3 regions of the Gottfriedia sp. NPDC056225 genome follow, and region 1 is predicted to be linked to each of the others. Evidence: predicted binding sites of a transcription regulator. Region 1 holds the regulator's gene; each other region holds the start of a gene.
What was found. The regulator LexA, encoded in region 1, represses DNA repair genes until DNA is damaged. The targets are predictions, from matches to a motif close to CGAACATATGTTCG.
Positions count from the first base shown of each region.

Region 2: a site for LexA is predicted at 6,441-6,454, ahead of ACFCYN_RS12735 (YqzH family protein). Genes of this name have one in related genera too.
Region 3: a site for LexA is predicted at 6,846-6,859, ahead of recA (recombinase RecA). Genes of this name have one in related genera too.

Region 1 covers NZ_JBHJTJ010000043.1:3,732-13,927, forward strand. The annotation lists gene ACFCYN_RS20295 (ABC transporter transmembrane domain-containing protein) at 1-21, opposite strand, end outside; gene ACFCYN_RS20300 (YneF family protein) at 881-1,096, opposite strand; gene sirA (sporulation inhibitor of replication protein SirA) at 1,182-1,619, opposite strand; gene tkt (transketolase) at 1,811-3,814, opposite strand; gene ACFCYN_RS20315 (DUF896 domain-containing protein) at 3,994-4,233, opposite strand; gene ACFCYN_RS20320 (YneB family resolvase-like protein) at 4,332-4,988, opposite strand; gene lexA (transcriptional repressor LexA) at 5,131-5,778, shown strand; gene ACFCYN_RS20330 (GyrI-like domain-containing protein) at 5,893-6,519, shown strand; gene ACFCYN_RS20335 (hypothetical protein) at 6,799-7,239, opposite strand; gene ACFCYN_RS20340 (GNAT family N-acetyltransferase) at 7,529-7,945, opposite strand; gene ACFCYN_RS20345 (glucosaminidase domain-containing protein) at 8,070-8,711, opposite strand; gene ACFCYN_RS20350 (L,D-transpeptidase) at 8,944-9,279, shown strand; gene ACFCYN_RS20355 (glycoside hydrolase) at 9,474-10,196, opposite strand, start outside.
Region 2 covers NZ_JBHJTJ010000016.1:81,969-92,164, reverse strand. The annotation lists gene ACFCYN_RS12780 (class D sortase) at 1-528, shown strand, start outside; gene ACFCYN_RS12775 (aminoglycoside phosphotransferase family protein) at 590-1,516, opposite strand; gene ACFCYN_RS12770 (DinB family protein) at 1,765-2,259, opposite strand; gene ACFCYN_RS12765 (BclA C-terminal domain-containing protein) at 2,413-2,859, opposite strand; gene ACFCYN_RS12760 (Cof-type HAD-IIB family hydrolase) at 3,068-3,907, opposite strand; gene ACFCYN_RS12755 (DUF2922 domain-containing protein) at 4,151-4,366, opposite strand; gene ACFCYN_RS12750 (DUF1659 domain-containing protein) at 4,384-4,608, opposite strand; gene ACFCYN_RS12745 (YolD-like family protein) at 4,678-5,010, opposite strand; gene ACFCYN_RS12740 (Y-family DNA polymerase) at 5,108-6,370, opposite strand; gene ACFCYN_RS12735 (YqzH family protein) at 6,532-6,726, shown strand; gene ACFCYN_RS12730 (DUF2653 family protein) at 6,780-7,073, opposite strand; gene ACFCYN_RS12725 (hypothetical protein) at 7,090-7,515, opposite strand; gene ACFCYN_RS12720 (metal-dependent hydrolase) at 7,591-8,193, opposite strand; gene tatC (twin-arginine translocase subunit TatC) at 8,506-9,234, shown strand; gene ACFCYN_RS12710 (hypothetical protein) at 9,297-9,614, opposite strand; gene ACFCYN_RS12705 (FtsB family cell division protein) at 9,901-10,196, opposite strand, start outside.
Region 3 covers NZ_JBHJTJ010000007.1:99,422-109,617, reverse strand. The annotation lists gene yfmF (EF-P 5-aminopentanol modification-associated protein YfmF) at 1-717, shown strand, start outside; gene yfmH (EF-P 5-aminopentanol modification-associated protein YfmH) at 717-2,000, shown strand; gene ymfI (elongation factor P 5-aminopentanone reductase) at 2,204-2,932, shown strand; gene ACFCYN_RS07525 (DUF3388 domain-containing protein) at 3,045-3,836, shown strand; gene ACFCYN_RS07520 (helix-turn-helix domain-containing protein) at 3,857-4,753, shown strand; gene pgsA (CDP-diacylglycerol--glycerol-3-phosphate 3-phosphatidyltransferase) at 4,827-5,405, shown strand; gene ACFCYN_RS07510 (competence/damage-inducible protein A) at 5,426-6,688, shown strand; gene recA (recombinase RecA) at 6,937-7,980, shown strand; gene rny (ribonuclease Y) at 8,558-10,129, shown strand.

The sequences.
Region 1 (10,196 bases):
CAAATCTTTAAAAACCGACATTCCTTCACCCCCGCAATGCTGATAAAATAATTTTAAAATATTTCGAAAACTCAAAACACAGTGTCCATTATAGCATAAAGTTTTAATATTTTTTAATAATTTGCTTAATTATGCTGGTTGTTAAATTCAGGCAACTTTAACTGTATTTTAATAACTATTGCAAAGATGAAGTTGTACTTTTTCATAAAATTTAATTTTTAAAATATGAAAATGAAATTGTTTTTGTATACATATCTACTAAAATTAAATAAATTGACAAAAAATTGAATTAACAATGCATTAAACCCACAATTATATATGGTAAAATTCACTTATGAAGGTGAAATATGGAAGATAATCAAGTGGAATCAAAAAAAATTCGGGCTAAACCCTAAGAAAAAAATCCTTATCCCTGTCATCGTATTTCTGTTACTATATCTATTAATGATTCTGTTTGGGGATGTGATACTTAATGAGAGATAAAAAGCAAAAGAGCCCCTTTTTAACAAATAAGCCTTCTGGTACCTTACCAAAACGTTCTAAAGAGGATAATTTATTACTCAATTTAAATAAAAAAATAAAGGATAACATTGATAACTTAAAACAAACAATTAGGATGGTATAGTTCGATATTAGAATACATTAACTTGTTGTTAGTAAAGCCTCCTGTAATTTTTGGAGGCTTATATTTATGTTTTAAAATTTTCTACATAGTAAAAACCACTTTCAATTGACAATAGAAAGTGGTTTCATTTTTGTAGATTATTGTATGAAGTAAGTGATTTCACATTCTTTATGAATGATTCACATTTGAGTGATTTTCATATATATTGTGTCTTGCAATTATTTCTATACATTCAATAAATCTAAGAAAGATTTATTATTTTGTTTGGTTGTTCATAGCCTTCATCATTTGGTTAATTTTCTTTTGTGAAGGTTTTTGTCCCATTTGAGCCATCATTACTTTTAACATTTGTTCGTTAATTGGTGGATTTTTCTTTAAATAGTTCATTGTGTACTGACGAGCTATGAAAAATCCAATCGCAACACCAGCAATTAATGCTAGAACTCCGACTAGAACATAATAATACCACATACTTATTGCTTCCTCCTTAAAATCATCTAGAAACAATTTTACTAAAACTAACCAGTTAATACAAGAGCATTCTGCAATTTAATCGTTAAATATACTTTTGATAGGCAATCGGTTTAAGCCAGCCAAATCGCTGATCCTTTACATCAATCGCTATAAATGTTGAACGGAATTTTCTTAACAACTCAAAAAAGATTGTTTCAGCCTCAAGTGTTCCATCTGCATACAATATCAGTTCGTTAGGATATATTTTTAGCTGAGCCTTTGCACCATCAGTAAGTTCAAGAAGATATTCTCCAGTCTCTTCATATAGGTAGATCTGCTCTGGATTAATTTTGCGAATAAATGTGTGTAGCTCAAATAAAGGAATTGGTTCTGTAATATATTCTAATTGTTTTTCGATTATTTTCCTTAGTTCAAAGGTTGAATAATAATACTCATATACTAGTTGATATATTTTATGCTCTTTACCATAAAATTCTATAGACAGTGGTTCTCGAATTAAAAAAATTTTATACTCTCTCATATCTTGTCCACTCCCAACAACTATCTGTATGGAAGATTATATATAATTCCTTACAAAATATTTGTCACTTTAAAGGAGTGAAAACCAACTAGTTTTGTCGAAAAGTATTTAAAAAAGCATTATATAGAAAAAATTTTAGGAAAAAGGAAAAGATTTTAACTTTCTTTTCCTTTTATCCCTTTTTCAGTCTTTTATTGTAATACTTTTTTTGCTGCAGATACTACATGATCTACAGTAAATCCGAATTTTTCCATTAATAAGTTACCAGGAGCAGATGCACCGAAAGTATCGATTGAAATAACTTCTCCATCGAATCCAACATATTTATGCCATCCGAATGAAGAGCCCATTTCCACTGCTACACGTTTTGTAACTTCTTTTGGTAATACTGATTGTTTATATTCTTCAGATTGCTTTTCAAATAAGTCCATTGAAGGCATTGAAACAACTGAAGCAGAGATTCCTTCAGAAGCTAATTTTTCTTGAGCTCCAACTGCTAACTGCACTTCACTACCTGCTGCAATTAGTACAACATCAATTTTATCTTGTTTTGCAGGTGAAACAACATAAGCACCTTTTGAAACTTTATTATAAATATCAGTTGTAGTGCCTTCTAGAGTTGGTAAATCTTGACGAGATAGAACTAACATTGTTGGTGCATCTTTAGCTTCAACAGCTACTTTCCAAGCTGCAGAGCTTTCATTACCATCTGCAGGACGAATTACATTAATATTTGGCATTGATCTGAATGCAGCTAATTGCTCAACTGGCTCATGTGTAGGGCCGTCTTCGCCAACTGCGATGCTATCATGTGTAAATACATAAGTAACTGGTAAATTCATAAGAGCAGCTAAACGAATTGCAGGTTTCAAGTAATCAGAGAATACAAAGAACGTTGCTCCAAATGCATGCACGCCTCCGTGAAGAGCCATACCATTTAATGCAGCACCCATTGCAAATTCACGTACACCGAACCAAATATTACGTCCGTCGTAGCTTTCTCTCGTGAAGTCACCTTTACCATTCATATAAGTTTTGTTTGATCCAGCTAAATCTGCAGATCCTCCAAAGAAACTTGGTAAAACATTAGCAATTGCATTAATCGCTTCACCTGAAGATGAACGCGTAGCAATCTTTTTACCGACTTCATATTTTGGTAATGTTGATTCTAAATCTACAGTAATATTACCTTCAATCGCATTTTTTAATTGAGTTGCTAATTCAGGGTATTTTTCTTCGTATTTAGCAAAAGTAGCATTCCATTCTGCTTCTTTTTTTGCACCAGCTTCAACGATCACTTTATTATAGTGAGCATAAACTTCTTCTGGTACATAGAAAGCATCTTCATAACCCCAAGCATATGCTTGTTTTGTTAAAATTGTCTCTTCTTTACCTAGTGGCTCACCGTGTGATTTTGATTTTCCTGATTTGTTTGGAGATCCATAACCAATTGTTGTTTTTACTTCAATTAATGTTGGTTTCGATAATTCTTCTTGAGCTTTTTGAACAGCTGCAGAAATTTCATCTAGGTTATTACCATCTTCAACACGAATAACTTGCCAGCCGTACGCTTTAAAACGGTCTTCAACGCTTTCTGAGAAAGAACGATTTAATTCTCCATCTAATGAAATATCATTCGAATCATAAAGAACTACTAAACGTCCTAATTGTAAATGTCCTGCTAATGATGCTGCTTCTGCAGAAACACCTTCCATTAAATCGCCATCACCACAAATTGAATATGTAAAGTGATCAACTACATTTAAGTCTTCTTTGTTATATGTATCAGCTAAATGACGCTCTGCTAAAGCCATACCGACTGCCATAGCAATACCTTGTCCTAATGGACCTGTTGTTGCTTCAACGCCATGTGTGTGTCCGTATTCAGGATGTCCTGGAGTGTTGCTTCCCCATTGACGGAAGTTCTTAATATCTTCAATAGATACTTCATAACCTGATAAATGTAGCATGCTATACAGTAACATTGAACCGTGACCTGCTGATAATACAAATCGGTCTCTATTAAACCATTTTGCATTTTTAGGATTATGATTCATGAATTTTGCAAACAATGCATACGCCATTGGTGCAGCACCCATTGGCATTCCTGGGTGACCAGAATTTGATTTCTCGATTGCATCAATTGATAAAGTACGAATCGTATTAATTGCTAATTGTTCAATATTGGTAGTCATAAATTTCGCTCCTTTAGCTTATTCACAAATATTATCATATAATTTACCATGATTTATTACAATAACTAACACTTAGTTTTGACATTTTTAAGGAATTCTTTCCAAGAAATAGAAAAAAGCAGAAATTTCTTCTGCTTTCAATAGTTATCATTTACTTAAATATGAAATATTAATTTATTTTAATGTAAATTTCTTTTACGCATCGCTTTTTCATATTTTAACTTTGCAGGTGTTATGTCATTTCCTTTTTCATCGACAATTTTAATCGAAGTTAATTCATCGACCATACGAGATCGGAAATCTGCTAAATATTCTTTTCTCAATTGATCTTGTTCGATTTTCTCTTCAGGATTTAATCCTACTTCTTTTGACTTTTTTGATAATTCATTTATTCTATCTAAAGTTTTTTTAGTAACCATTTCAACCTCTCCTTTATTTAAATCTTATCTATTCATTGTTCTATATAGACAAAGTAGCTAAAATCATTTCAATGTATCTCATCTTACAATAAATTGCTTTAGCTTTCAATATTGGAGTTTTCTTTCATATGTTCATTATATCTTCTATTAACTGTTGCCTTTGAAACGTTATAACCAAAACCTCTTAGGGTAGCTGCTATTTCTTCAAAAGTAAGTTCATTTTGGCGTAATCTTACAATTTCTAATATTGGTAATTCTAACTTATCTCTTCCACCCGCATTTACACTGCCGATTAAGTTTTTTTGAGGCTTGTATCCGTTTTCAACCGCCTTTCTCATACCTCTTTTTATTTTCATATTATGAATTTTCCGCTGATATTCCTCTACAACACTTAAAATTTCTAAAACCATTTCATCACTTTCACTTAATTGAAATTGTCCATTATGAGAGGATGTAAATAATCTTATATTTTCTTTCTTTAAATAGTGTAATAACGCAATTCGAGCATGCCCTCGACCTAGTCTAGTTTCATCTTGTATAAGTAGAGCATCTACCTGATTTTCCTTTATAACTTGGAATAACTGATATAAACCATCTCGTTCTACTTCATATCCACTTGCTTGTTCACTAATTGAATCTAGAATACACATTCCCATCCTGTTTGCTAATTCGGTTAGTTCACTTATTTGTCTATGTAACGATGTCTCTTGCGAATCCTTGGCAGTACTTACTCTTGCATAAATTATTGCATTCATTAACTGTTCCCTCCATACGAACATGAAAACTACTTTAATAAAAAATAGAACTAACGTTTGTATATCATATCCTATCATGATATAATGAAAAAAATAAAGAGGAACGTATTATCTACTTTATATAGCAAGGGGGAAATATAGGATGAACAAATTATCTAAAAGGCAAGCAGAGATACTAGCTTATATTAAAGATGAAGTAAAAATTAAAGGTTATCCACCATCAGTTCGGGAGATTGCTGAGGCTGTTGGATTAGCTTCAAGTTCTACAGTACATGGACACTTAGAAAGACTAGAACAAAAAGGATTTATTCGCAGAGACCCTACAAAACCGCGTGCGATTGAGATTCTAGGCGATGCAACTACTGTTGTCAATGAATCACAAGCTCCATACAGTGAAGTGTATAACGATATTATTAACATCCCTGTGATTGGTAAGGTTACTGCAGGTATTCCAATTACTGCTGTAGAAAACGTAGAAGAATACTTTCCATTACCTACATCTGTCGCTCCATCTAACGAACAAGTGTTTATGTTACGTGTAGAAGGAGATAGTATGATTAATGCAGGTATTTTGAATGATGATCTAGTAATAGTTAAAAAACAATTTACTGCTGAAAACGGAGAAATTGTTGTAGCAATGACAGAAGATAGTGAAGCAACTGTTAAACGTTTTTATAAAGAAACTGACCATTTCAGACTTCAACCTGAAAATGACGCACTATATCCAATCCTATTAAAACAAGTATCAATTTTAGGAAAAGTAATTGGTGTTTACCGTACATATCATTAATGAAAACTTTTAAAAGCAATGACATTTTTATGTGATTGCTTTTTATTTTTATAAGAATTGTTTTAAATTGTAGAAGCAACATCACACAACCAAATCAATAAGGGAGTTTTTTTAGTGAGTAAATTTGAATGGAGAAAAAGTTTAAAAGAAATTTATCTACCTAAAAGTGAGCCATCTAAAATTAATTTACCTTCATTTAACTACATAACGATTGCAGGACAAGGTAATCCAAATAATGAATTATTTAAAGTTAATGTAGAAGCACTTTATTCATTAGCATATGCAATTAAAATGTTGCCTAAAAAGGGAATTGTTCCAGAAGGATACTTTGATTATACTGTTTTCCCGCTCGAAGGAGTTTGGGACTTAGATGAAGAAGGTAGAAAGCTTGACTATTTAAATAAAGATCGTCTTCTATATAAATTAATGATCAGACAACCTGACTTTGTAACAGACGATTTAACTTATATTGTCTTAGATCAACTAAAACAAAAAAAGAAAAATCCACTACTAGAAAACATTAAATTTGAATCGCTTACAGAAGGTTCATGTGTTCAAATGATGCATATCGGAAGCTACGACGATGAACCACGAACTTTTAAACAAATGGAAGAGTTTTGCATGGAGAATGGTTTACAAAGAGTTCAAAAAACACATAAAGAAATCTATATTTCTGATGCAAGAAAAACTCAACCTGAAAAATTAAAAACTGTATTAAGGTTTCAAGTAGAAGAACTTTAGTCTAGAAATAATAATAGACTTGCAAAAACAAACTCTTCAAAATGGTTGAAATATAAAAAATCTATAGTGATCAATTACATTATGCACATGTAATTGATTTTAAAGATATCGTGTTTTGAAGATTAGATTTATTAATAATTTTACATGATAATATGTTTTAGCAACTATATTCCATCAATCTCTAGTAATTGGTCGTTTCATCTTTCATTCACAACAGAATAAAGAGCCTGGATATTCCATGCTCTTCATTTTAAGGTTCAATATTTTTTATTAAATCAATCATTCACTATAACTTTCAAAAGTCTTTTCTAAATCATCTCTAAAAGCGATTGCTAAATAATTATCGATAATATTTCTAGTAATTGGAGATTGAAATACTTGACTCTTATATGCCCCACTATCATACTCAATTATATCAATCTTACTTTCTACCTGTTCATTTTGCAATTCATCGAAGTATTTAATAGTAACTACTACTTCAGTATCTTCAATAACGATTTGTAACTCTCTTTGATTTAACAAAACTTCAATCACATTGTTTTTATCGATCATTATATCAAATTCACCATTTGAAACCTCGATTTCCTTTTTCAAAGACTCCTTTAAATCAACAAAATATGATTCAAACTTCTCGCACATCTTATTATAGGCCATATTTTCTGTAACAGTTTCTTTATAAATTGCTTTTGTTCTTAGTATAAACTCCCTTTTAAAATCCATATTTCCACTCCTTGTACTGATATAATTGGAGCATTTATATATTATTTCTATTCATATAACATAGGTAAATAGAATAACAGGAAGAAGGTATTTAAAAATTTTTAAACAAATTAGACTAAAGTAATTAATAAAACACATATTTAGGTAATTTGATTTACACTTCCATTAATCGAACTAGTAAATATGTCACACTTTTCTAAATTAATTATTAAAAGATTAAAACTATTATTCATATCCTATTTGAGTAATAGGGTTTTTATGAGCTTTTACATAGTTTAATTGGAAAAAACTAGTGTATCACTTCCACAAAGACAATTTCGGGATCCCCTTCATCTAAGTTTTCAATAGTTCCACTTTCTATATAACCTAAAGAATAAAGCACATTTTGCATTAAACTATTTGATTGATTAGTTGAAGAAAAAACTTTTCTTTCGCCGATTCTTTCTATATATTTCATAAGATTCCGAGCAATACCTAACCTTCTCATTCTTGGTGAAACAATGATCAAATCAATAAATAGATGACCGAAGAAAAACCTATGAAAAATTAAAAATCCACCTATACTTTTATTTATCTCACAAACTATACATCTATTTTCTTCAATTGAATTATGTATTTCATTTTCCCTTTTTCGACTTCCAATTACTTGTGAATCTATAAATACAATTGATTCGTAATCATCTAATACAGCTTTTCTAATTTCCACAAAATCTCATCCTTCCATAAGATTACTATTCACTTAAATCATTGCTTTTACCTTTAAATAAGTAACTAAAAAATATGACCTGTATTATATGAATACAAGGTCAATTTATAAACTACTAATCACTTTATATATTCGATGGATTGAAAAGTTTGCTCCATGTTTTTACTCCAACAATTCCATCTACTACTAAACCGTTTTTACTTTGAAACTCTTTAACGGCTTTTTCAGTTAGGATTCCAAATATCCCATCCACTTTCACTCCTATTTTTTCTTGTACCTTTTTAACTCGTACCCCTCTCGACCCTTTTTTTAAGATACCCTTATACGGATTCGATTCTATTTGCATAATCTTTTTATATAAACCATTTTTTATATTTGCATTATTTACGGAAATGAGCAAATCTGCATAATTTGGGTCCGCTGCCCAGCCTGCATCAGCAATTGCTTTAAACTGTTCATCCGCAGTTTTGAATGTTTTGACTTTACTATATCGCGGATTACTTAATATAAAATCGACATAACCCTGAACTGGATCATCATATTTTATATAATATCCACCTTCACTCTTAGGTCTAGCAGTTCCTCTCATACTAATTGGTAAACCGGAATACCAGGTTTGGCCTGCAATATTATTATTCTTCTTAAAATTATTAGAAGTAAAATGTGCTGTTTCTACTTGCCATTGAGTATAAATTACCTCAGTTAACCAACCAATTCTCTTTGAAACTTCTTGAGCAAGTTGAAAATATTTAACAGTATTAGACACTATCGATTGATCCTCTCCTTAGAAAGCTTGTACTATAGTGTATTCAATAAATTCGATCTTGATATAAACATTGGTAGATTATAAGAAATTTATTATTAGTAAAAATTTAAATAGTATGGTATTCATTTTCGTATGTTTCGAGTATACAAACCCTCGCAAGAGTTTCCATTCCATATAAATTTAACATCTATTTTAATCCCTACATACAATGTGTAAAACGGAGCTGATGAATTTGACTAATTGGATTGATATTTCTACTTCAAACCGGCAACTTAAACTTTTCGATGGTAATAAACTAATTAAAACTTATCCAATCGGTGTAGGAAAGATGCTAACTCCAACCCCAACTGGAACATATACAATTATAAATAAAGATCCAAATCCTGGTGGACCTTTTGGAGTGCTATGGATGGGATTATCAGCCCCACATTACGGTATTCATGGAACTAATAATCCCGCTTCAATTGGTCACTTTGTTTCACATGGCTGTGTACGAATGTACAATGAAGATGTTCTTGAATTGTCTTCAATGGTTTCAATCGGTACAGGAGTACTAATTCGTAAATAATTTAGTGAGTTTAGTAGAAGTAATACTTGTTGATTAATCAATTAAACTGATAAATATTCTTAATATGAAAAACTCTAAATTTCATTTAAACTTTCAGAAAATGTCTGTAAACTAAAAAAACACTACAAATCACAAGAATACTGATTTTCTTGCAGATTTATAGTGTTTTAAATTATGTTACGAGACCTCCATATTTAGTTATAAGGATTAAAAACAATCTTCTTATTTCCATCATAAATTACCGCTGTCTTTGATGAAATAGTCTCATTACGGTACTTGAAATTTTCATCCGAAAAATTAACAATAACTTTGAGATTTTTTCCGAATGTTGTTGATTGAACTAAGCGATTATTAGAGAGGATTTTAAAATCTGTCATTTCTTTTTGAACAGCTTTTTCATGAAACGGCGACCATATTTTTAAATAGTTCGTTAACTTCTCTTTATTTTTAGTCCATTCCATCGAGTCAAGATGATAAAGAGGTGGAACATTATAAAGCAATTCGTAAAGCATGCGATTTTCTACTTCATCTGTTATTTTTAAACTACCAAATTCCCAATGGTGAGTTGTTATAACTGAATTGTTATAAACTAATTTGTACATCGGCAATGTATAAACTGGATTTAAATAAACATCCTTATAAATTTGTTTAATCGGTACTTGCTTACTATATCTATCTGGTATACTGTTTGTAGAAGACCAATACCCTCCAACATAATATTTACTTTGTTTATTCGTTCTCATATCTGGATCACTCCACTGAATAACAGGTGTTTCAATCCCATGGGCAAATGCAATCGTTTTACTTGCAAAGTCGTTTCCACCTTCAGATCCAACCACCATGTGCTTTTTCGTTGCAATATAATTCATTCGATTTAATCGTGCAGCTAAATCTTGTTTTTGTGTTGTTGGATGAGC
Region 2 (10,196 bases), on a different contig from region 1:
AAAACCTATGTACTGTATAAACAGTCAAAGGATGATTTTAAAAAAGAAATTAAAACTGAAACAGCAACTAAATTGAAGCAAATTAAAAAAAATGAGCCACTTTATAAGACCTATCCTAAATTTGGCGAAGAAATGGGCACATTAACGATTCCTAGAATTGAAGCTACTCTACCAATCTTTCACGGGACAGATGAGGACGAGCTTGCAAAAGGAATCGGTCATTATGCCAAATCCGTGATGCCAGGTGAAAGAGATAATAGTGTTCTTGCTGGTCATAGAGATACTGTATTTCGTCATCTTGGTGAAGTAAAAATAGGCGATTCATTAATTGTAAAAACTTCTGCTGGTACTTTTACTTACAAAGTCCACAGAATTCGTATCGTTGATAAAGATGATCGCACTGTTATTATTCCAAAACCAAGACCTACATTAACGGTGAGCACTTGTTACCCGTTTAATTTTATTGGACATGCACCAAAGCGTTATATTCTTGTTGCTAGTTTAGTAAAATCTGAAGTCAATAAATAAACAAAAAACTGCTCGCTAGTAATAGTGAGCAGTTTTTATTATTCATCGTTTCATATAATTTTTAGTTTCCTAGCGCTATCCAAAATCTCTCATTATTTAAATTGCGAACACTCCACTGATAATGTCCATCGCTGCAATTTTCCGAAAAGAAATTAGCTGAATAAATACTATAAAAAAGAACGTATAAATGGATTGTACTTCTAACTTCTTCACCTAATTTATTAACTATTTTATTTAAATATCTTTCTAATTTTACTTCTCCCAATTCATCATATAAATCAAATAAAATCCAGCTCAATGCAACATCAAATAATGGGTCCCCATATAATGTCATTAATCCGAAATCAATTACTCCATTGATTTGTCCATTTTCATTTACTAATAGATTTGATGGATAATAATCCCCATGTACAAGTGAATAGACCCCTTCATATTTAACCGAAAATCCTTCCAGTAGTCGATTTAATTTCACTTCATAATCCATTACATCTTTTTTTAAATAGCCTTCTACTTCGATATTCTTTTTTAGTAATGACTGTTTTAAAAAATCATACCAATCCTTAGAAGAAATTTCATAATCACTTAATAATTTAATGCCTTTAATTCGGTTTTCTAATTTAATTGTTTGGATACTTAATATTGTAGATAAATAGTTTTCAAAAAAAGAATCTAATTTTTGCTCATTATACTTTGATAAATCCTTTTGAATATTTTTACCTTCAATTCGTTTTTCAATCGTTAAAATAGTATGTTCTTCTTTTATAATTTCGTGAATTTTCGGCAGTTCAAAATGTACATCACTAAAGTTTAATGACTCATAAAATTGCTTTAATATCTTTAGTTTTGGATAGGCTGCTAGCTTATATATTTTTAAAACTCTCTCATGATCATAAGCATAAACTTCTGCTTCTTGTCCTTTTCCTAAAAAGTTTGATTCATCTAGCTTATACTTCTTTAAAATGTAAGCAATAACATTTTGTGCAATCATTTTTGGTCTCCATTTTTCTTATTTTATATACTTTTTTCAACTCTACTTCTATATATTCCTGCTTCTTCCAAATTAGCCTACTATTTCTATTCCAGCAATAAAAAAATACGATCTTTTTCTATAAAGATCGTATTTCACGTTGTTGAAAAATGAGTTGGTCAATTAGCGTCCAACAATATCATCGCTAAGTGAACCCTCTATTAGTAACATTTTTAATGATTTCTGCTTTTTTGCTTACTCATGAACCCTTACTCTTCTTTCGATTGCCACGAACCTTGTGCTTTTCGAATATAAATGATTTGCCCTATATGATATGTATTATGAGTACATAAGTTAGATAACGCTCCCCACCAATTTGCATCTACTGGAAAATTCGGAATTTGTTCATGCAGTTTTGATTCATCTATTTCTTTTATAGCTAGCTGCCAATTGGCTAAGTTTTCATCTAACCGCTGAACTAACTCCTGCCAGCTTTCTATTGTTAAATTTTCTAAATTACGAAAAGTTGAAGCATTACTTTCTCTCATTTCAGTAGGGATTTCCCCATTAAATCTTCTTAACCATCTTTCATTATAAAAATAAAGATGATTTACGATTTCGCAAATCGTATGTGTAGACTCATTTTGTCTCCATCTAATATCTTCTAAGCTTAAATTTTCTAATGCTATACTTAAAGGCTGAATCCAACTTTCAACATTGCGACAAACTTCTAATTGATCTAATAGAAATTCTTTTTTACTCATATATATTTCTCCTAACCTTTTTTATTTGCTCGTTTATGTACTTTCGCGTCTAGCAGTAGATATCCCTTTTTACTCTATGCTTTCAATCCATAAAAAAATGCACTACTTAAAAAAAGTAATGCATTTTTTGCAATAAGGAGCAATTAATTGAAATTAGTGAACTCTGAAAACATTAATAGTTGCTCCCGCACCTTGTAACAGCGTAACTTCTCCTTCAAAATCAAATAATTGAAGTGAAATTGTGTTTCCAGCATCTAACGGTAAAACCATTTGACTACTATAGATGGATCTATTCACTTCATTTGCGATTACGGATGCATTTATAGGTCGACCATTTATTAAAATTCTTGAAGATACTCCCAATAGTAAATTTAAATTCACAGTGTAAGTAATAAAATAATTACCTGGTTCCTCAATTGTTAAGCGATCATTTGCTCGATTAATTGTAATTCCTTCGCCTAAATATTGAAATGATGGGAAAGTTATATTTGTACCCTTACTTGTTACCTCAACTTTTCCTCCGCTATTTGTAACAAATGCAAAATTTTCCCCTGGAGGGATTGGCGGATAATGATGTCTTGGGTGTCTCGGATGTCTCATACTATCACCTTTTCTTATTATTAGACATAAATCCTCTTTCGAAATTACTAGTTAAAGGCTTGTCTATATCTTATTAATATGAAAATTTTCCTTTTTCGTTACGGCATGTCCACTAGTTTTTTAATATTTTTTTGATTTAATAGAATTTAAAAAAAGGAACCCAAAAAGTACTTTGACTTTCTGAGTTCCCTCTATGACTAATCTTTAATTAGTTTTGCTTCAATTTTTGTTTTTGGTCTAAAAAATGATAAATCGCATGCGCTACGCCTGCTTCTTCGTTTGTTTTCGTAACAAATGTACAATGGCTTTTTAGTTCTTCTTTCGCATTTCCCATCGCTACCGGAAATCCTACTCGGTTAAACATAGAGACATCATTAAAGCTATCTCCTATTGCCATGCTATCCTTTAAATCTACTCCAAGAATTGGGGCAAGCTTCAATAAAGCCGCTCCTTTACTAACATTTGCGGCATTAATTTCAACATTGTTTGAGCTTGATGAAGTAATTAATAGCCCTTCTTCTTGCATTAAATTTAGTCGAATACGCCTAATAGCTTCTTTATTATTGGAAAGAAATAATATTTTATAAACATCAAGATTATTAAAATCCTCAATTGATGTGTAATTTCGAACTTTTCTTAAAGTAGCCGTAACCTTATGCGTCTTGCCAGTATTCTTATCAGTAAAAAATTCATCGTATAGAGTATCTCGGCACTTCGTAAATGATCCTTCACTAGTACTTATAATAAATGTCTTATTTTCCGCCTCACATATGCTTAAAGCTTTTGCAAAAATTTCTTTATCCATTGAATCATTATGCAAAATTTTCGCTTCATAGTCATATATTTGAGATCCATTTAAACAAACAATCGGACAAGTCAATCCAGCTTCATCTAATGCTTCCTTCGCACTTTCATACATTCTGCCCGTAGAAATGACAACATGGATTCCTTCCTTTTGTGCTGCCCGGATGCTTTCAATATTTTCTGCTGGTATCCCATTTTTACCATTTACAAGTGTACCATCCATATCAATTGCAATTAATGCCATGTCGTTCTCCCCTTTTCTACTATTCTATTGCTATTTGAATGCTAAGTATTCACTAATTCTACTAAAACATTCTTATTACAATTTTACTATCTACTATTTTATGAGTTCATTCTTTACTATTATAACGCAAAAAAAGACCTTCTGCATTTAAGAAGGTCTTTAAACTAATGGTCAAGGCTCTTACATCGTTACTATTTCTGTCATTTATCCTATAGTAGCGCTTATTTTTTAAGTTTTTAGAGCCTATAACTCAATCTCAACAATCTCTTTCCCAACCAATCGAGCACCCTGCTTTGCTACAACAAATCCACCTGAAGAAGTGAATACGTTATTTGCTACAATTTTGTCCATTACTTGATTAATTAATGTTGGACTAACTGGGATTGTTGGATTGTCTACTGTGAGAGTAACAACCTTTTCACTTTCATTTAAAAATTTTAGTTCTAATGTTTGAATCATGTCACTTTCCTCCTTGTTTACAGACTGTTTAAAAGTATTCCGTTGCTTAGTACTGCTAGGTCTACTAATGGTAGTTCTTGCAGTGATGCTAAAGCATTTCCAACTTCGCTTAGCTTCACTAAATCAAGATCAACTCGGACATTTTTGTATGCCTTTCTCTTGATGATGATTTTTCCTTGTGCATCTTTTCCTGCATGTAAATTTACATACAATGTAAGTTGTTGAGTAGCAATTTGTGCCATTTTCAACTCCCCCTTTCGATGTATATATACAGAAGTAGGGGGGATTTTTCGTTAATGATTAACATTATTTTATGATTCAATTTTGACGTCAACAATATCGCTTAAGTATAGCTCCATATATCCAGCTTGTTCTTCATAAATGGATAGTCTATTTTGGTGTAAATTGATTTTCCCTATTTTTCCTTTTACATTATGATGATAGTGATCTTTATAGTAAGTAATTTGCACACTTGCATCCTCGTGAATTGCCTGCTGAAGTTGACGGTTCATTTCCTCTAATAATTGTTCGTCTACATCTTTTGGTTGTTCATAGTTTTGGGATACTTTCCAATCACGGAGTATTTTCACGTGTTCAGGTAACATCATTGAAGTCCATTTAATCGTTCCACGGTCACGAATCATCGGCATTCTTCTCCTTTTCTTATTCTTCTTGTTGAGACAAATACTAGTTGTTTTGACTTATAAGGGGAAAGTTAGCTAGAGCGGCTTCAAGAAATTTTCAACCTTTATGTCCACCTACTAGCTTGCTTCGAGATAGTGTCGTTCCTCCTTCTGCATAAGAAACAGCCCAAAGGAGCGCAGTTGATCCGTATTTTTTTCGGACTGCATCCATGACATATCCTAATTTACGCTTTTGAGGTTTTTTCTGATCAAATAAATTTAGTTGCATGATTTCATCACTAACAATGTTCGAAAGGGAGATGAGGATTTGGCGAACAGTCTTTCCTTCGTAATATTGATCAAAAAGTTTTGCACATATTTTATACAAATCTGAAGTAATATTTGTAGGTTCATCCATTGTAAACGCATGAGAAAATCCTCCACCGAACTCTTCACGACTATATCCAATTCCTAAAGTAACGGTTCTTCCTGCTTTTTTTGCATTTCGAGTTCGGCGCGCAACCTCTTCGCACATTTCACGTATAACAAATTTAATCTCTTCTATTTTTGTGTAATCCCTCATTAATATTTGGCTTTTACCAAAACTAATCTGCCCGTTCATTATTGGCGCACCTAGTTCAGACAAATCTACTCCCCATGCATGATGATATAGTTGATTGCCCATTACTCCGAATTTCTTTTCAAGCAAATGAAGAGGATATTTCGCTAGCTGTCCTACCGTAAAAATCCCCACTCCATTTAAAGTTCGCTCGGTTCTTTTACCGATTCCCCACATTTCACTAAGAGGACTTACTTGCCATAGTTTTTTTTCTACATCTTCATAAGTCCACTCTGCTATCCCATCTTTTTTTCCTTCTAAATCCAAGCAGAGCTTCGACAAAAGCATGTTGGGGCCAATCCCAACCGAACATGGTAATTGAAATCGTGCCATAATCTCAGCACGAATTTTTTCGGCAACCTCCCATGCATCCCCCCATAATTTTTTTACTCCATCGACCTTTAAAAAACATTCATCGACACTGTATACATGTAAATCCTCTAAAGGTACAAATTCATTTAATAATTTTACGATGTTTGTTGAGACTTCTAAGTATTTTGCCATTGAAGGATTTACAATTTTAATTCGCGGATCTTTTGGTATTTCAAAAACCCTTGATCCTGTTTTGATTCCAAACTCCTTTTTTAATCGCGGTGAAGCTGCAAGCACAATACTTCCTTCTCTTTCTACATCTCCAACAACTGCTAAATAACATTCCAATGGATCTAATTCGAGCATGACCGCAGAACAACTTGCATAAAAGCTCTTCATATCGATGCATAATATACGATGATGTGGTAACTCTTCATAACAAATGCTCATACATATCACTCCGATTTCCCAAAAAATAGCAGAACTAATGTTCTTATTTTTATTATAAACATATATTAAACGAATATACGTTCTATTTCAATGTTTTTTTCGCTAGGAACGATACAAAATTTTGGATATACTAAAAAGTAGCTTAAGGGAGGAAAAATGCAGTGAATGGACAATTTATAAAACAGATGATTAAACGCGCACTAATGCAATATAGAGGAGAACACGAACAGTGGATTACAGCTGATATGCTAAATGAACTGTACAATCAAGTCATTACCGAACAATTACAGGATGACCGCGAATTACATGAAATAGTACAAGATATTGTTTACGAATATGTGACGACTTATGCCTAAATAAACGAAAAAAACCCCGAAAAAGAACATTTGTTCTCTTCAGGGTTTTGTGACTAGGTAAATGATATTTCACTCGTAATGCCTGCTTCTTCATCAAAACCAATTATGATTTCCATCGAATGAGAAGAAAAATGATGAATCTCGTCTAAGTAAAAACCAATTGCATCACTTATTTGTTGCTCAAAATAAATTAAATTCCGATGATTAGCTGATACTTCACAGCATACGCCATCATCTTCATTAAATTGAAATTCAATTTGTACATTTTCTGGACGAATTCCTTCAAGGTCAGCTGCATATACACAAATTGCATTGGCAACATCTTGTTCATCAAAAAAGATTTTCACAAGCCACCTCACAAAGTTAATATTGGTTTCTACGAAAGATTCTCTTGATAAACCAAATAATAACTACTATTACTAAAATATCTAATAGTAAGCTAAAAAATGAGAAACCAAAGTGCTGACCGCCATAATAGCCTCCAAATGGGTTTAACATTGAGCCAAATAGCGAACCTAACCCAAATGCACCTGCATAACCAAAAAAGTTCCTTCCAGGACTTCTATAAGACCGATAACTTGATCTAGGTGCTGTCGGTCTGTAACTTCTATTTGAACGATACGATCTTCTAAGTGCAAGATTCGTTGTTGTTTGTTTAGTCAGAACAAATGAGTTCGTATTTACCTTAATAGTTTGAGAATTATAGGTCCTACTTGCATCCACTGGGAATGACATAGCTAGCATAAAAAACAAAATCCACATGGATATCAGAGAATTTATTTTTTTCAATACTGCCCCTTCTTTCATCATCACATCATTCTTAGTATGGATATTTGTGATAAAAAAATGTGAGAATTTAGAAGCCTATAACCACTTAATATTTTGTTTTGTAAATAACTGGTCTGCTAAAAGGTGAGAAAAATAACCGACCGTACCAGCTAACCATAATCCGTTCATCATTAAATCTTTTTGCAGTAGATAACAAATTCCACTCCAAATCGCTAAAAAATAAAGTGAATGCGTTGGACCACGATGTTTTAATCTTGATGAAACAGCAACAAATAACCCAAGCGCAACGATTGACCAATAACTATGAAAGAAAAACCAGCCAATAACTGCAATTAATATGCCAGTTAACATCAAAATTGTTTTTATGTTCCGAAGCCAGCTAACTATCATAATAAATAATGTGAGAATACCTACTCCATAAATCCAGGAGCCAGAATAAATTAACGCGCCAGTTTTCATAACAATAAATAATGTAGCTGCTATAAAGATTAAGCTTAAAAAAATTTTTAGCGGCATTGAAACCTTTTTTGTTAGCGAGCTATTATGATGATCTAAATCAGGAGCCAAACTACTAATTGCCCCTACAATAAGTGGAACGATTATAGAATCATTCTTTGTTGCATACATTGTGACACCAGTTGCAAATAATCCTACAATTACATGACTTTTTCCATCCAAAATACTTACCATCCTTATCTTACATACTCATACTCTAATTATAGTCGGACAAGGTTAGATTTCATATTAATATATTAACAAAAGATGGTAATTAAAGTCCTGATATCATTGACGATTGTTCATTTTTCTGACAAAATATAGGAAGCTCAATATTACAACTCGTCGATTGGAGAGTCCTTTAGACAATGACGTAGTTGCACTTACACTTTATTCGATAGAGATGGCTACTAAATCGTATTCTAAAATACTGCTGCCAATTTATACTTTTTAAAGTGTAATAAAATACTTTCACAGTTTGCTTTGGGGGAAATTATGCAAGAAAAAGAAATGAGTGTCATTGACCATTTAGATGAGCTTCGAAATCGAATCATAAAAGTTATTGTAGCATTCGTTATTTTTTTAGGGATTGGGTTGTATTATACGAAAACTATATTCAATTTCCTTGTTAAAGATTTGAATGGAAAACTTCTAGCATTAGGTCCAAGTGATGTACTTTGGATTTATCTAATGATTGGTGGAGTATTCGCGATTGCGTGTAGTATCCCATTTATCGCTTATCAAATATGGGCGTTTGTAAAGCCGGCCTTGCATGTAAAAGAACGAAAAACTACAATGCTATACATACCAGCTTTATTCATATTGTTTATTTGTGGCTTAGCATTTGGATATTATTTTATCTTTCCGAACGTTTTAAAGTTTTTACAAAACATCGGAGCAGACTTAGTAACAGTTACATTTACAGCTGAACGCTATTTTAGCTTCTTATTTAACTTAGTTATTCCTTTTGCATTTTTCTTTGATTTACCAGTCATTATCATGTTTTTAACAAGCATCGGAATCGTATCACCAGCATTTTTAAAAAAATCAAGACGATTTGCCTACTTTATCCTTATCATTATCGGGACGGCAATCTCACCACCTGATTTTGTATCCGATATGATGACAAGCTTACCGCTATTGGTTATATATGAACTAAGTATTCTTGTCTCATCTGTAGCATTTAGAAGAAGAATTAAACGCCTACAGCAAGAACCAGAATAAATAATATAAAACAGCACAAAAAATGGACAGCGTTATGCTTGTCCATTTCTTTTTGATCAACCTTATAGTAAAATATGTGATGTATACAGTGTAACTACTAAACCAGAAAAACTATACATCAGAGATGCTTTAATAGCAATTTTCCTTTGGAAATCTTTATGTAAATCGTTTAATTCTAGCCCTGCAACGCGTAACCATTGATACCTTTGTAACGGTGTATAGCTTTCTTTTTTAGCTGTTTTCCAGTAAAGGAACATCGTCGTAACGAATCCTACCATAATAGCAATATTACTAGCCGCTGAATCCGCGAGAACACTAACAAGGAACGTCAATATGACTTGTACAATTAGAATAGCAAAAACGTAAATGAACTTCTTCATGTTATTCCTCCTTATTTAAGCTTAACTAAATTATATCAAAAATACATTTTTCAGAATAGTGAAAATTTTGTAGAAAATATAGGTAGTTCGAATTAAAAAAAAGTCAAAAATTGCAAAAACTGGCTAAGGGAACGGGAATTTTCTTTATTAAGCTATATCCATCCTCCCATTTTAGTTTGTATGTTCGTCTTCTTTCTTGCAACAAACGAACAACCGTTCTATAATAAAAATATAGAAAAAAAGATTCCCAAAATTTTTGAGAATCTTTTCGATTAATTAAATGTTTTTAGTTGTTATCTTCTTTCGGTTTCGGTACGATGATAATTGTTTCTCCTTTTTTAGAGAACATGTATTCACCGCGAGCATAGTTTCCGATGTAATCCGGATCATTTAATAGTCTAACTTGCCTGTTTAAGTCTTTTTCTGTTTTAGTCAATTTTTTTTGTTCAACTTGTAGTTTTGACAGTTCACGTTGCTTTGCTGAAACAATTTTATTTTGACTAAACATATACATTACAGATCCAATAATTAGAGATAAATATAAAATCATCAAAGTGATCCTATGGATTCGGATTGTCTTTC
Region 3 (10,196 bases), on a different contig from region 1:
GAATCTCTTTATAAATATTATGAAAAAGCCCTGCAGCAAGATTTAATTGATCTTTATGTTGTTGGTGATGTTGAATTTGATCAATGTAAACAATTGGTTGAAGAAAACTTCCGAAATACTACAAGTGAGAAAGTCACTGTTGATACTGTAAAAGCAACTCCAATTAGTTCACCTAATGAAGTAATTGAAGAGCAAAAATTGAATCAAGCTAAACTACACATTGGTTATACAACTGAAATTTCCATCAAAGACCCAGACTATTTTGCACTTCAAGTGTTTAATGGGCTTTTTGGAGGATACTCACATTCAAAATTATTTATCAATGTACGAGAAAAAAACAGTTTAGCATACTATGCTGCTTCGCGTTTTGAAAGCCATAAATCAATCTTAATGGTAATGTCGGGTATTGCATCTGAAAACTATGAAAAAGCAACGACAATCATTGCTGAGCAGCTTGAAGAAATGAAAAAAGGAAATTTCACAGATGCAGAAATTGATCAGACAAAACTAGTTATCAAAAATAGCTTATTAGAAAGTATGGACACGGCTTATGGAATAATTGAAACTTTATTCAATGATCAAGCTGCAGGTAACGAACGTCCGATTGAAGACTGGATTCCTGCAATTGAAAAAGTTACAAAAGATGAAATGGTAGCTGTGGCTAATAAAATAAAGCTGCATACAACTTATTTCTTAAAAGGTCAGGAGGGAGCATAATGGAAAAAAAGTATTTTGAACAATTGAATGAAACTCTTTATTTCGAAGAGCTTGAGAACGGATTAAAAGTATATATTCTTCCAAAGCAGGGTTACAACAAAACATATGCGACCTTTACTACTAAATATGGTTCAATTGATTCTGAGTTTATTCCATTAGGAAAAGATGAAAAATTGGTTGTACCAGATGGAATTGCTCATTTTTTAGAGCATAAATTGTTTGAAAAGAAAGATGGAGATGTATTCCAGGTTTTTAGCAAACAAGGTGCTTCTTCAAATGCATTTACGAGTTTCACACGAACAGCTTACTTATTTTCAGCTACGAATAATGTAGAACAGAATTTAATAACATTAATTGATTTTGTTCAAGAACCTTATTTTTCTGATCAAAGTGTTGAAAAAGAAAAAGGAATCATTGGTCAAGAAATTAAAATGTACGAAGATAATCCTGATTGGAGACAGTACTTTGGGATGATTGCTAATTTATACGGTAAACATCCAGTTAGAACTGATATTGCTGGTACGGTTGAATCAATATCAAAAATAAATAAAGAATTATTATACACTTGTTACGAAACATTTTATCATCCAAGCAATATGTTATTCTTTGTTGTTGGTCCAGTAAATCCTGAAGAAACAATGAACTTAATTAGAGATAATCAAAATAAAAAGACTTTTAAAGATGCTAATGAAATTAAGAGATTTTTCCCAGAGGAAACTCCTGAATCTGCAGAAAAGAAAAAAGTATTACATATGAATGTCCAATCATCGAAAGTACTCGTTGGAATAAAGGACTTTTCTGCACCTAAAGGTGGAAGCGAATTACTAAAACATGAATTATCTATTTCCATCCTACTAGATTATTTATTCGGAAAAGGTTCAAATACTTATCAACAAATGTATGAAGATGGTTTAATAGATGATTCGTTTTCATATGATTACTCTGCCGAAAATGGTTTTGCATTCGCAATTATTGGTGGAGATTCAACTTCACCTGAGAAACTTTCTGAAAAAATAAAAGAAGTCTTATTAGACACTAAAAACCATGACTGGGAAAAAGAAATTGTTGACCGGGTAGTTAAAAAGAAAATTGGAGGTTTTTTACGTTCATTAAATTCTCCAGAATATATAGCGAATCAATTTACAAGATACGCATTTTTAGATATGCATTTATTTGACATAGTATCTGTGTTACAATCGATCTCGATAGAGGATTTAAAAGCAAGTGCAAGTCATCTAATTAATGATGACTATATGAGCGAATTTTTCGTTCTTCCGCATTAAATGAGTTTTGATCACGAAAAGCATCCTTATTAGGGTGCTTTTTATTTAAAATGGGGAAAAAACTAAATAAGCAGATTTAAGGGTATATTAAGATAATAAATGTATACTTAGTACATAATATGCGTAATAAATAGATTCTTTGTCGTAACATATCCCTAATAATGTCTAAACCCCTTAAATCTGCCTTTAATATGGAGATTAGTATGAGAAAAAGAATATTAGTAATAGGAGCTAGTGGAGACATAGGCTTGGCTATTTCAAAAAAATTAATAAACGAAAAACATGATTTAGTTGTCCACTTTAACAGTAAGAAAGAGCCACTTAACGAAATCCTAGAACTAGCTAGAGAACATGAATTAAAATGCCAATTAGTTCAAGCGGATTTATCAGAGAAAAATGGTGTTGATGTTTTAACGTCACAAATTGTTGATCAGATTGATTCAATTGTTTATGCGTCTGGATTTTCGATTTACGGACTAATTAATGATGTAAGTGATCAAGAAATAGATCAATTAACTCAATTACATATTAAAAGCTTGATAAAAGTAGTCAATTATTTTCTTCCAAATATGGTGGCGAAAAAATCTGGAAGTATTGTTGTAGTTTCTTCTATATGGGGTCAAATCGGTGCATCTTGTGAAGTGCTATACTCAACAACTAAAGGTGCTCAAAATGCATATGTAATGGCTCTAGCAAAAGAATTAGGGCCAAGCAATATAAAAGTAAATGCAGTCGCTCCAGGTGCAGTAAAAACGAATATGTTAAATTCATTTACTGAAACTGATTTAATCGAAATTGCAAATGAAATACCGATGAGTAGATTAGCACTACCAAGTGAAATCGCCAATACGGTAAATTTCCTAATTTCCGAACAATCTTCCTATATAACTGGTCAAATTCTTGGAGTAAACGGCGGTTGGCACACTTCTTAAAAAAATTTCGAGTCGAAAGTTATTTATTTCACATATTTTACCTTTTATATTATGGTGAAATCGTTTATTATTAAATAGAGTTGTAAGTAGTTAACAAATAGGGGGTATAAGTATGGAGTTAATCGAATGGTATTTTGAGTATGAAATACATAAGAATCGCCCTGGACTACTTGGAGATATTGCTTCGTTAATCGGTATGCTAGGGATTAATATTTTAACAATTAATGGTGTCGACACAATGAAACGTGGTATGCTACTTGGTTGCGACAATGATGATCAAATTACAAGATTTGAATCAATTTTAAATACTATGGACAATATAACAATAATTAAACTAAGAAAACCAACTCTTAGAGATCGTTTAGCTGTAAGACATGGTACTTATATCCAACGAGACGTAGATGATAAAAAGACTTTTCGTTTTGTTCGCGATGATTTAGGTATGCTTGTTGATTTTATGGCAGAGTTATTTAAACAGCCAGGCCATAAGCTAATCGGAATCAGGGGGATGCCTCGCGTTGGTAAAACTGAATCAGTAGTAGCAGCAAGTGTTTGTGCGAATAAACGCTGGTTATTTGTATCATCAACATTAATTAAACAAACATTAAGAAGTCAATTAATAGAAGACGAATATAATTCAGACAATGTATTTATTATTGATGGTATTCTTTCTCATAGAAGAGCAAATGAACAACATTGGCAATTAGTTCGCGAAATTATGGCAATGTCTTCTGTGAAGGTAGTAGAGCATCCAGATGTATTTGTACAGCAAACTGAATACTCTTTAGATGATTTTGATTACATAATTGAATTAAGAAATGATGAAAATGAAGAAATTAAATATGAACTTGTAGACCAAATGGACAAAAATGGACACAACTCGTTCTCTATGTTTGATTTTTAAAGTTAGTTGGGGTGTAATTTGTGACAGAAATAGGAAAATATTTAAAAGAAGCAAGAGAAGCCAAAGGCTTATCAATTGATGATGTACAAGAGTTAACGAAGATTCAAAAACGTTATCTTGAAGCAATTGAAGAAGGTAACTATGAAATATTGCCTGGGCAATTTTATGTTCGTGCATTTATTAAACAATATGCAGAAACGATTGGCGTTGATGTGTCAGGTTTTCTATCTGATAAACCTGTCATAGAAGATACTGTTGAAGCAAATACAATTGCAGAAGAAGTAAAGCATGAAGAAATTCCTAGTAGAGCATCAAAACTTAAAGAACCATTAAACAACGTTAAGTCGTCGCGTATAATGGATTATTTACCAAGAATATTAATAGCAATCCTAATCATGGGAATCTGCATTGCTATCTATATGATGCTTCCATCAAAAAATGATGAAAAGTCTGCAGATACAAACCAATCTCAAACTAATTCTAATTCTGAAATAGAAAAACCAAAAAATAATGCTCTAGATCAGGCTAAAAATGATAATAAGAAACAAACAGAGAAAGCGAAAAATGATGAGACTAAGCAAGAACCGACTCAAAAAATTACAGTTGACTCTGCTCAAGGAAAACGCACTTCAATTTCATTATCTGGTACAGATGTATTTAAATTAGAAGTGGTTGCTAATGGTGAAAGTTATGTGGATTTAAAAAATGCTGCGGGAAAAATGTTTTATAGTGGGATTTTAAAACAAGGACAAACTCAAAACTATGACTTAACAGAAGAAAATGAAGTAACTGTAAATATTGGTGCTTCAAATAATGTTGAGCTAAGAATTAATGATGAGGTATTTAAATATCCAGTTAGTCCAACAAATGCTGTTCACCAAAAGATTACGATTAAAAATTTAAAAATGAATCAATAGTCATCTTTAAGATGGCTTTTATTCATTTATTATAAATTGCTTCATTTTCTAGAAAGTTTTGGAGGGTTTTACCATGAATTTACCAAATAAGATTACAGTATCAAGGGTTTGCTTAATCCCATTATTTATGTTGGTTGTTTTAATAGATTTTGGATGGGGAAATATTACGTTAATTGGTGATTCGATACCAGTTAACCACCTAGTAGGAGCAGGAATTTTTATTATTGCCTCTGTAACTGATTTTATTGATGGCTATTATGCACGAAAATTTAATTTAGTTACAAATTTTGGAAAGTTCCTAGATCCACTAGCTGACAAATTACTAGTATCTTCAGCGTTAATAATTTTAACTGATTTTAACTACGTTCCCGCGTGGATTACAATTGTCATTATAAGTAGAGAATTCGCTGTAACTGGTTTAAGAATGATCTTAGCTGGTACAGGTGAAGTTCATGCTGCAGCAATGTTAGGTAAAATTAAAACTTGGGCTCAAATCGTTGCGATTTCAGCATATTTCCTACATGACTTCCCATTGAATTTCTTACCATTTTCAATTGCAGATGTAGCACTTTGGGTTGCGTTATTCTTTACAGTATATTCTGGTTGGGATTATTTTTATAAAAATAGAGATGTTCTTATTAAATCAATGTAAAGAATTAAAAGGGGGAACTGATTTTGAAGCGTGCTGAAATAATTGCTGTAGGGACTGAGCTACTTTTAGGTCAAATTGCAAACACGAATGCGCAATTTTTGGCTAAACATTTATCTACACTAGGATATCACCATCATTTCCAAACGGTTGTAGGAGATAACTCAGAACGACTTAAACATGCACTTGAAATCGCTTCTACTAGAAGTGATTTAATTATCTTAACTGGTGGATTAGGTCCAACTAAAGATGATTTAACAAAAGAAGTTGTTTCTGAATTTGTACAAGAAACACTTGTATACCATACTCCATCACTTGAGTACATTGAACAATATTTTATTAAAGTAAATCGACCAATGACTGAAAATAATAAAAAACAAGCATTGGTAATTAACAATGCGCACGTCTTATTAAATAAAAATGGAATGGCTCCTGGAATGGTTTTTGAATCTAGTGACAAGCAATTTGTTCTATTACCTGGACCACCAAGAGAAATGATTCCGATGGTTGAAAATGAATTAATTCCTTATTTCTTAAAAGGTAAGGAATCAAATACAATTATCTCAAAGGAACTCAAGTTTTTTGGGATCGGAGAATCAATTTTAGAAACTCAAATTCTTGATTTACTTGAAAACCAATCGAATCCAACAATTGCTCCTTTAGCAAGTGAAGGAGAAGTAATGCTCCGAATTACAGCAAGTGCTAGTAATGAACAAGAGGCAGAGAAATTAATTGGACAAGCTGAAGAAAAAATTCGCGAGCGTGTTGGGCAATTCATATACGGTACTAACGGTGATAATCTATTTACCGTTTTATCAAGAAAATTGAAGGAATTTAAACTGACTATATCTGCTGCTGAAAGTTTAACGGGTGGACTTTTCAGTAAAAGAGTGACAGACATTCCTGGTAATTCGTCCATTTTTAAAGGAAGTGTAGTTTGTTACACGAATGAAATGAAACAAAAACTAGTAAATGTACCATCAGACATCCTGGCAAATAACGGTGCAGTAAGTGCAGAATGTGCTAAATCACTAGTTGAAAATATTCAAAGTTTAACAGGTAGTAATATTTCGATTAGCTTTACTGGTGAAGCAGGACCTTCAACATTAGAAAATGTTCCAGTAGGTAAAGTATATATTGGAATAAAAATGAATGATAATGAACCGTTCATTAAAGAGTTCCAATTCAGTGGAACTAGGGAACAAATAAGATTATCGAGTGTTAAAAACGGCGCAAACATGCTGATTAAATTACTACATTCAAGTTTTGAAAGTCAAGACTTATAAAATTAGATAGGTTATTTTATAATAAAAAAGCTCGGTTATTTAGCCGAGTTTTTTAATTTTATAGTTTTCATATTAATAAAAATCTAGTTTTATAGTTTGAAAAATACGAAACAAGCGTTTCTATTCTTTAAAAATTAAGTTTAATCTCGAAAAAAATCGAATAAACGTTCTATTTTTTAGTTGGCAAACGAACAAAAAACAGTTATTATATAGTTAATAGATAAATGAATCCTTAAGGAGGAATCTTAATGAGTGATCGCCAAGCTGCTTTAGATATGGCTTTAAAACAAATTGAAAAACAATTCGGTAAAGGTTCAATTATGAAACTAGGGGAACAAACAGATCGCCAAATTTCAACTATCTCTAGTGGATCGTTAGCACTAGATGTTGCATTAGGTGTAGGTGGATATCCAAGAGGCCGAATTATTGAAGTATATGGTCCTGAAAGTTCAGGTAAAACAACTGTAGCATTACATGCAATCGCTGAAGTTCAAGCAAATGGAGGACAAGCGGCGTTTATAGATGCTGAGCATGCATTAGATCCTGTCTATGCTCAAAAATTAGGTGTAAACATTGATGAGTTATTATTATCTCAGCCTGATACAGGTGAACAAGGACTTGAAATTGCAGAAGCGTTAGTTCGTAGTGGTGCAATTGATATTATCGTTGTTGACTCAGTAGCAGCATTAGTTCCAAAAGCTGAAATTGAAGGAGACATGGGTGATGCTCACGTAGGTCTACAAGCTCGATTAATGTCTCAAGCATTACGTAAACTTTCAGGTGCAATTAACAAGTCAAAAACAATTACAATCTTCATTAACCAAATTCGTGAAAAAGTTGGGGTTATGTTCGGTAATCCTGAAACGACTCCAGGTGGACGTGCGTTAAAATTCTACTCTACAATTCGTTTAGAGGTACGTCGTGCTGAACAATTAAAACAAGGTAATGATATTGTAGGTAACAAAACGAAGATTAAAGTCGTTAAAAATAAGGTAGCACCACCATTCAGACAAGCAGATGTAGATATTATGTATGGAGAAGGTATTTCTAAAGAAGGGGAAATTCTTGATATTGGATCTGATTTAGATATCGTTCTTAAGAGTGGAGCATGGTATTCTTACAATGAAGAACGTCTTGGACAAGGCCGTGAGAATGCTAAGATATTCTTAAAAGAAAATAAAGATATACGTGATACGATTAAACAATCGATCCGTGTTCACCATGGCTTGGATAACCCTGTTATTGTTACTCAAACAGATGACGAAGATCAATTCTCTTTATTAGAAGAATAAATTTTTTCCTAAAAAAAATTTAAGAAACTAAGATTATAAAAGACAAACCAAAAATGCGGGTGCTTATTAAAAGTGCTCGCATTTTTTAAATACAGGAAAAGCAAAGTCCGAAAAGGGTAGTAGTGATGTTTCTTTAATTTTTTTTTGCTTTAATCTGAATCACTTTAAACTGTCCTCAAATCCTATGGATAACGTGGAAGCTATAGTCAAACGCTCCCTATTTCTTTTAAGGAAATATAACTAAATACATAAGAAAATAGATGTTTATTAATTGAAAAATCATTGAAATTAATTCGTGATTAAAAACAAATAAAAAAAAGTTAATGAATAAAATTTAGATTTTGATGTATGAAATCTAGTAAAAATGTAATAAATATTGATAAATCAAGTATGTAAGCAATTTACAAGGCTTGACATCATTTGGTAAGAGATTTAATATTTAAGTGTATATTCTAAAAAAATATTACTTTTTTGTAAAAAAATGAAATCGAAATGTGCTGTATGTTGATGCAATTATTTATACAATATAACAGCCGACAAAAATGAAACTAATTAAATAGCAAGAGGAGGTGAAATCATGGGTGCAAATACTATAATTTTGATCATCTTCGCATTGCTTGCCACATTCGGAGTCGGTTATGCTGTCGGATTTTTTGTCCGTAAGTCCATTGCAGAAGCTAAAATAAATGGCGCAACTAATCATGCAAATCAAATTATTGAAGATGCAAAACGTGATTCAGAAACAGTTAAAAAAGAAGCTTTATTGGAAGCAAAGGACGAAATTTACAAAATTCGTACAGATGCAGAGAACGAAATTCGAGATCGACGTAGTGAAATACAGAAATCTGAAAATCGTTTAACGCAAAAAGAAGAGAACTTAGATCGTAAAGATGATGGACTTTCAAAACGTGAGTCTGCTCTTGAAAGAAAAGAGGAATCTCTTGTTTTAAAACAACAGCAGATAGAAGATATGGAAAGCAAGATAGAAGCATTAATTGCTGCCCAACAAGAAGAGTTAGAGAGAATTTCTAGCTTAAATCGTGAAGAAGCAAGACAATTAATACTTACTAAAGTCGAAAATGAATTATCCCATGAAACAGCAATACTAGTTAAAGAAACAGAAGCTCGAGCAAAAGAAGAAGCAGATAAGAGAGCAAAAGATATTTTATCATTAGCAATCCAGCGTTGTGCTGCAGATCATGTTGCTGAAACAACTGTTTCAGTTGTAAATCTTCCAAATGATGAGATGAAAGGTCGTATTATCGGTCGTGAAGGTCGAAATATACGTACTTTAGAAACGTTAACTGGTATAGATTTAATTATTGATGATACGCCTGAAGCTGTAATATTATCAGGTTTTGACCCAATTCGTCGTGAAACTGCGAGAATTGCACTAGATAAATTAGTACAAGATGGTCGAATCCATCCTGCACGAATCGAGGAAATGGTTGAAAAATCTAGAAGAGAAGTAGATGAGTACATACGTGAAGTCGGTGAACAAACTACTTTCGAAGTGGGTGTCCATGGAATTCACCCTGACTTAATCAAAATATTAGGTCGTCTGAAATTTAGAACTAGTTATGGACAAAATGTACTAAAACATTCGATGGAAGTAGCTAACTTAGCTGGTCTTATGGCTGCTGAACTAGGTGAAGATACAAAACTTGCAAAACGAGCAGGATTACTTCACGATATTGGTAAAGCGATTGACCATGAGGTAGAAGGAAGCCACGTTGAAATCGGTGTTGAATTAGCAACAAAATATAAAGAACATCCAGTAGTAATCAATAGTATCGCATCTCACCATGGAGATGCTGCGCCAACTTCAATCATAGCAGTTCTTGTAGCTGCTGCAGATGCACTATCTGCTGCAAGACCAGGTGCTCGAAGTGAAACTTTAGAAAACTATATCCGACGTTTAGAAAAACTTGAAGAGATTTCTGAATCGTATGAAGGTGTAGAGAAGTCATTTGCTATTCAAGCTGGTCGTGAAGTCCGCATAATGGTAAAACCAGATACAATTGATGATTTACAAGCTCATAGATTAGCAAGAGATATTAGAAAACGTATTGAAGACGAACTGGATTATCCAGGTCATATAAAAGTTACGGTTATTCGAGAAACTCGTGCAGTCGAGTATGCAAAATAAAGTGGTATATGCCACTTTATTTTCTTTTTAGTAACAAAATAAAGCATTTTAAAGAATAGCTCCAACT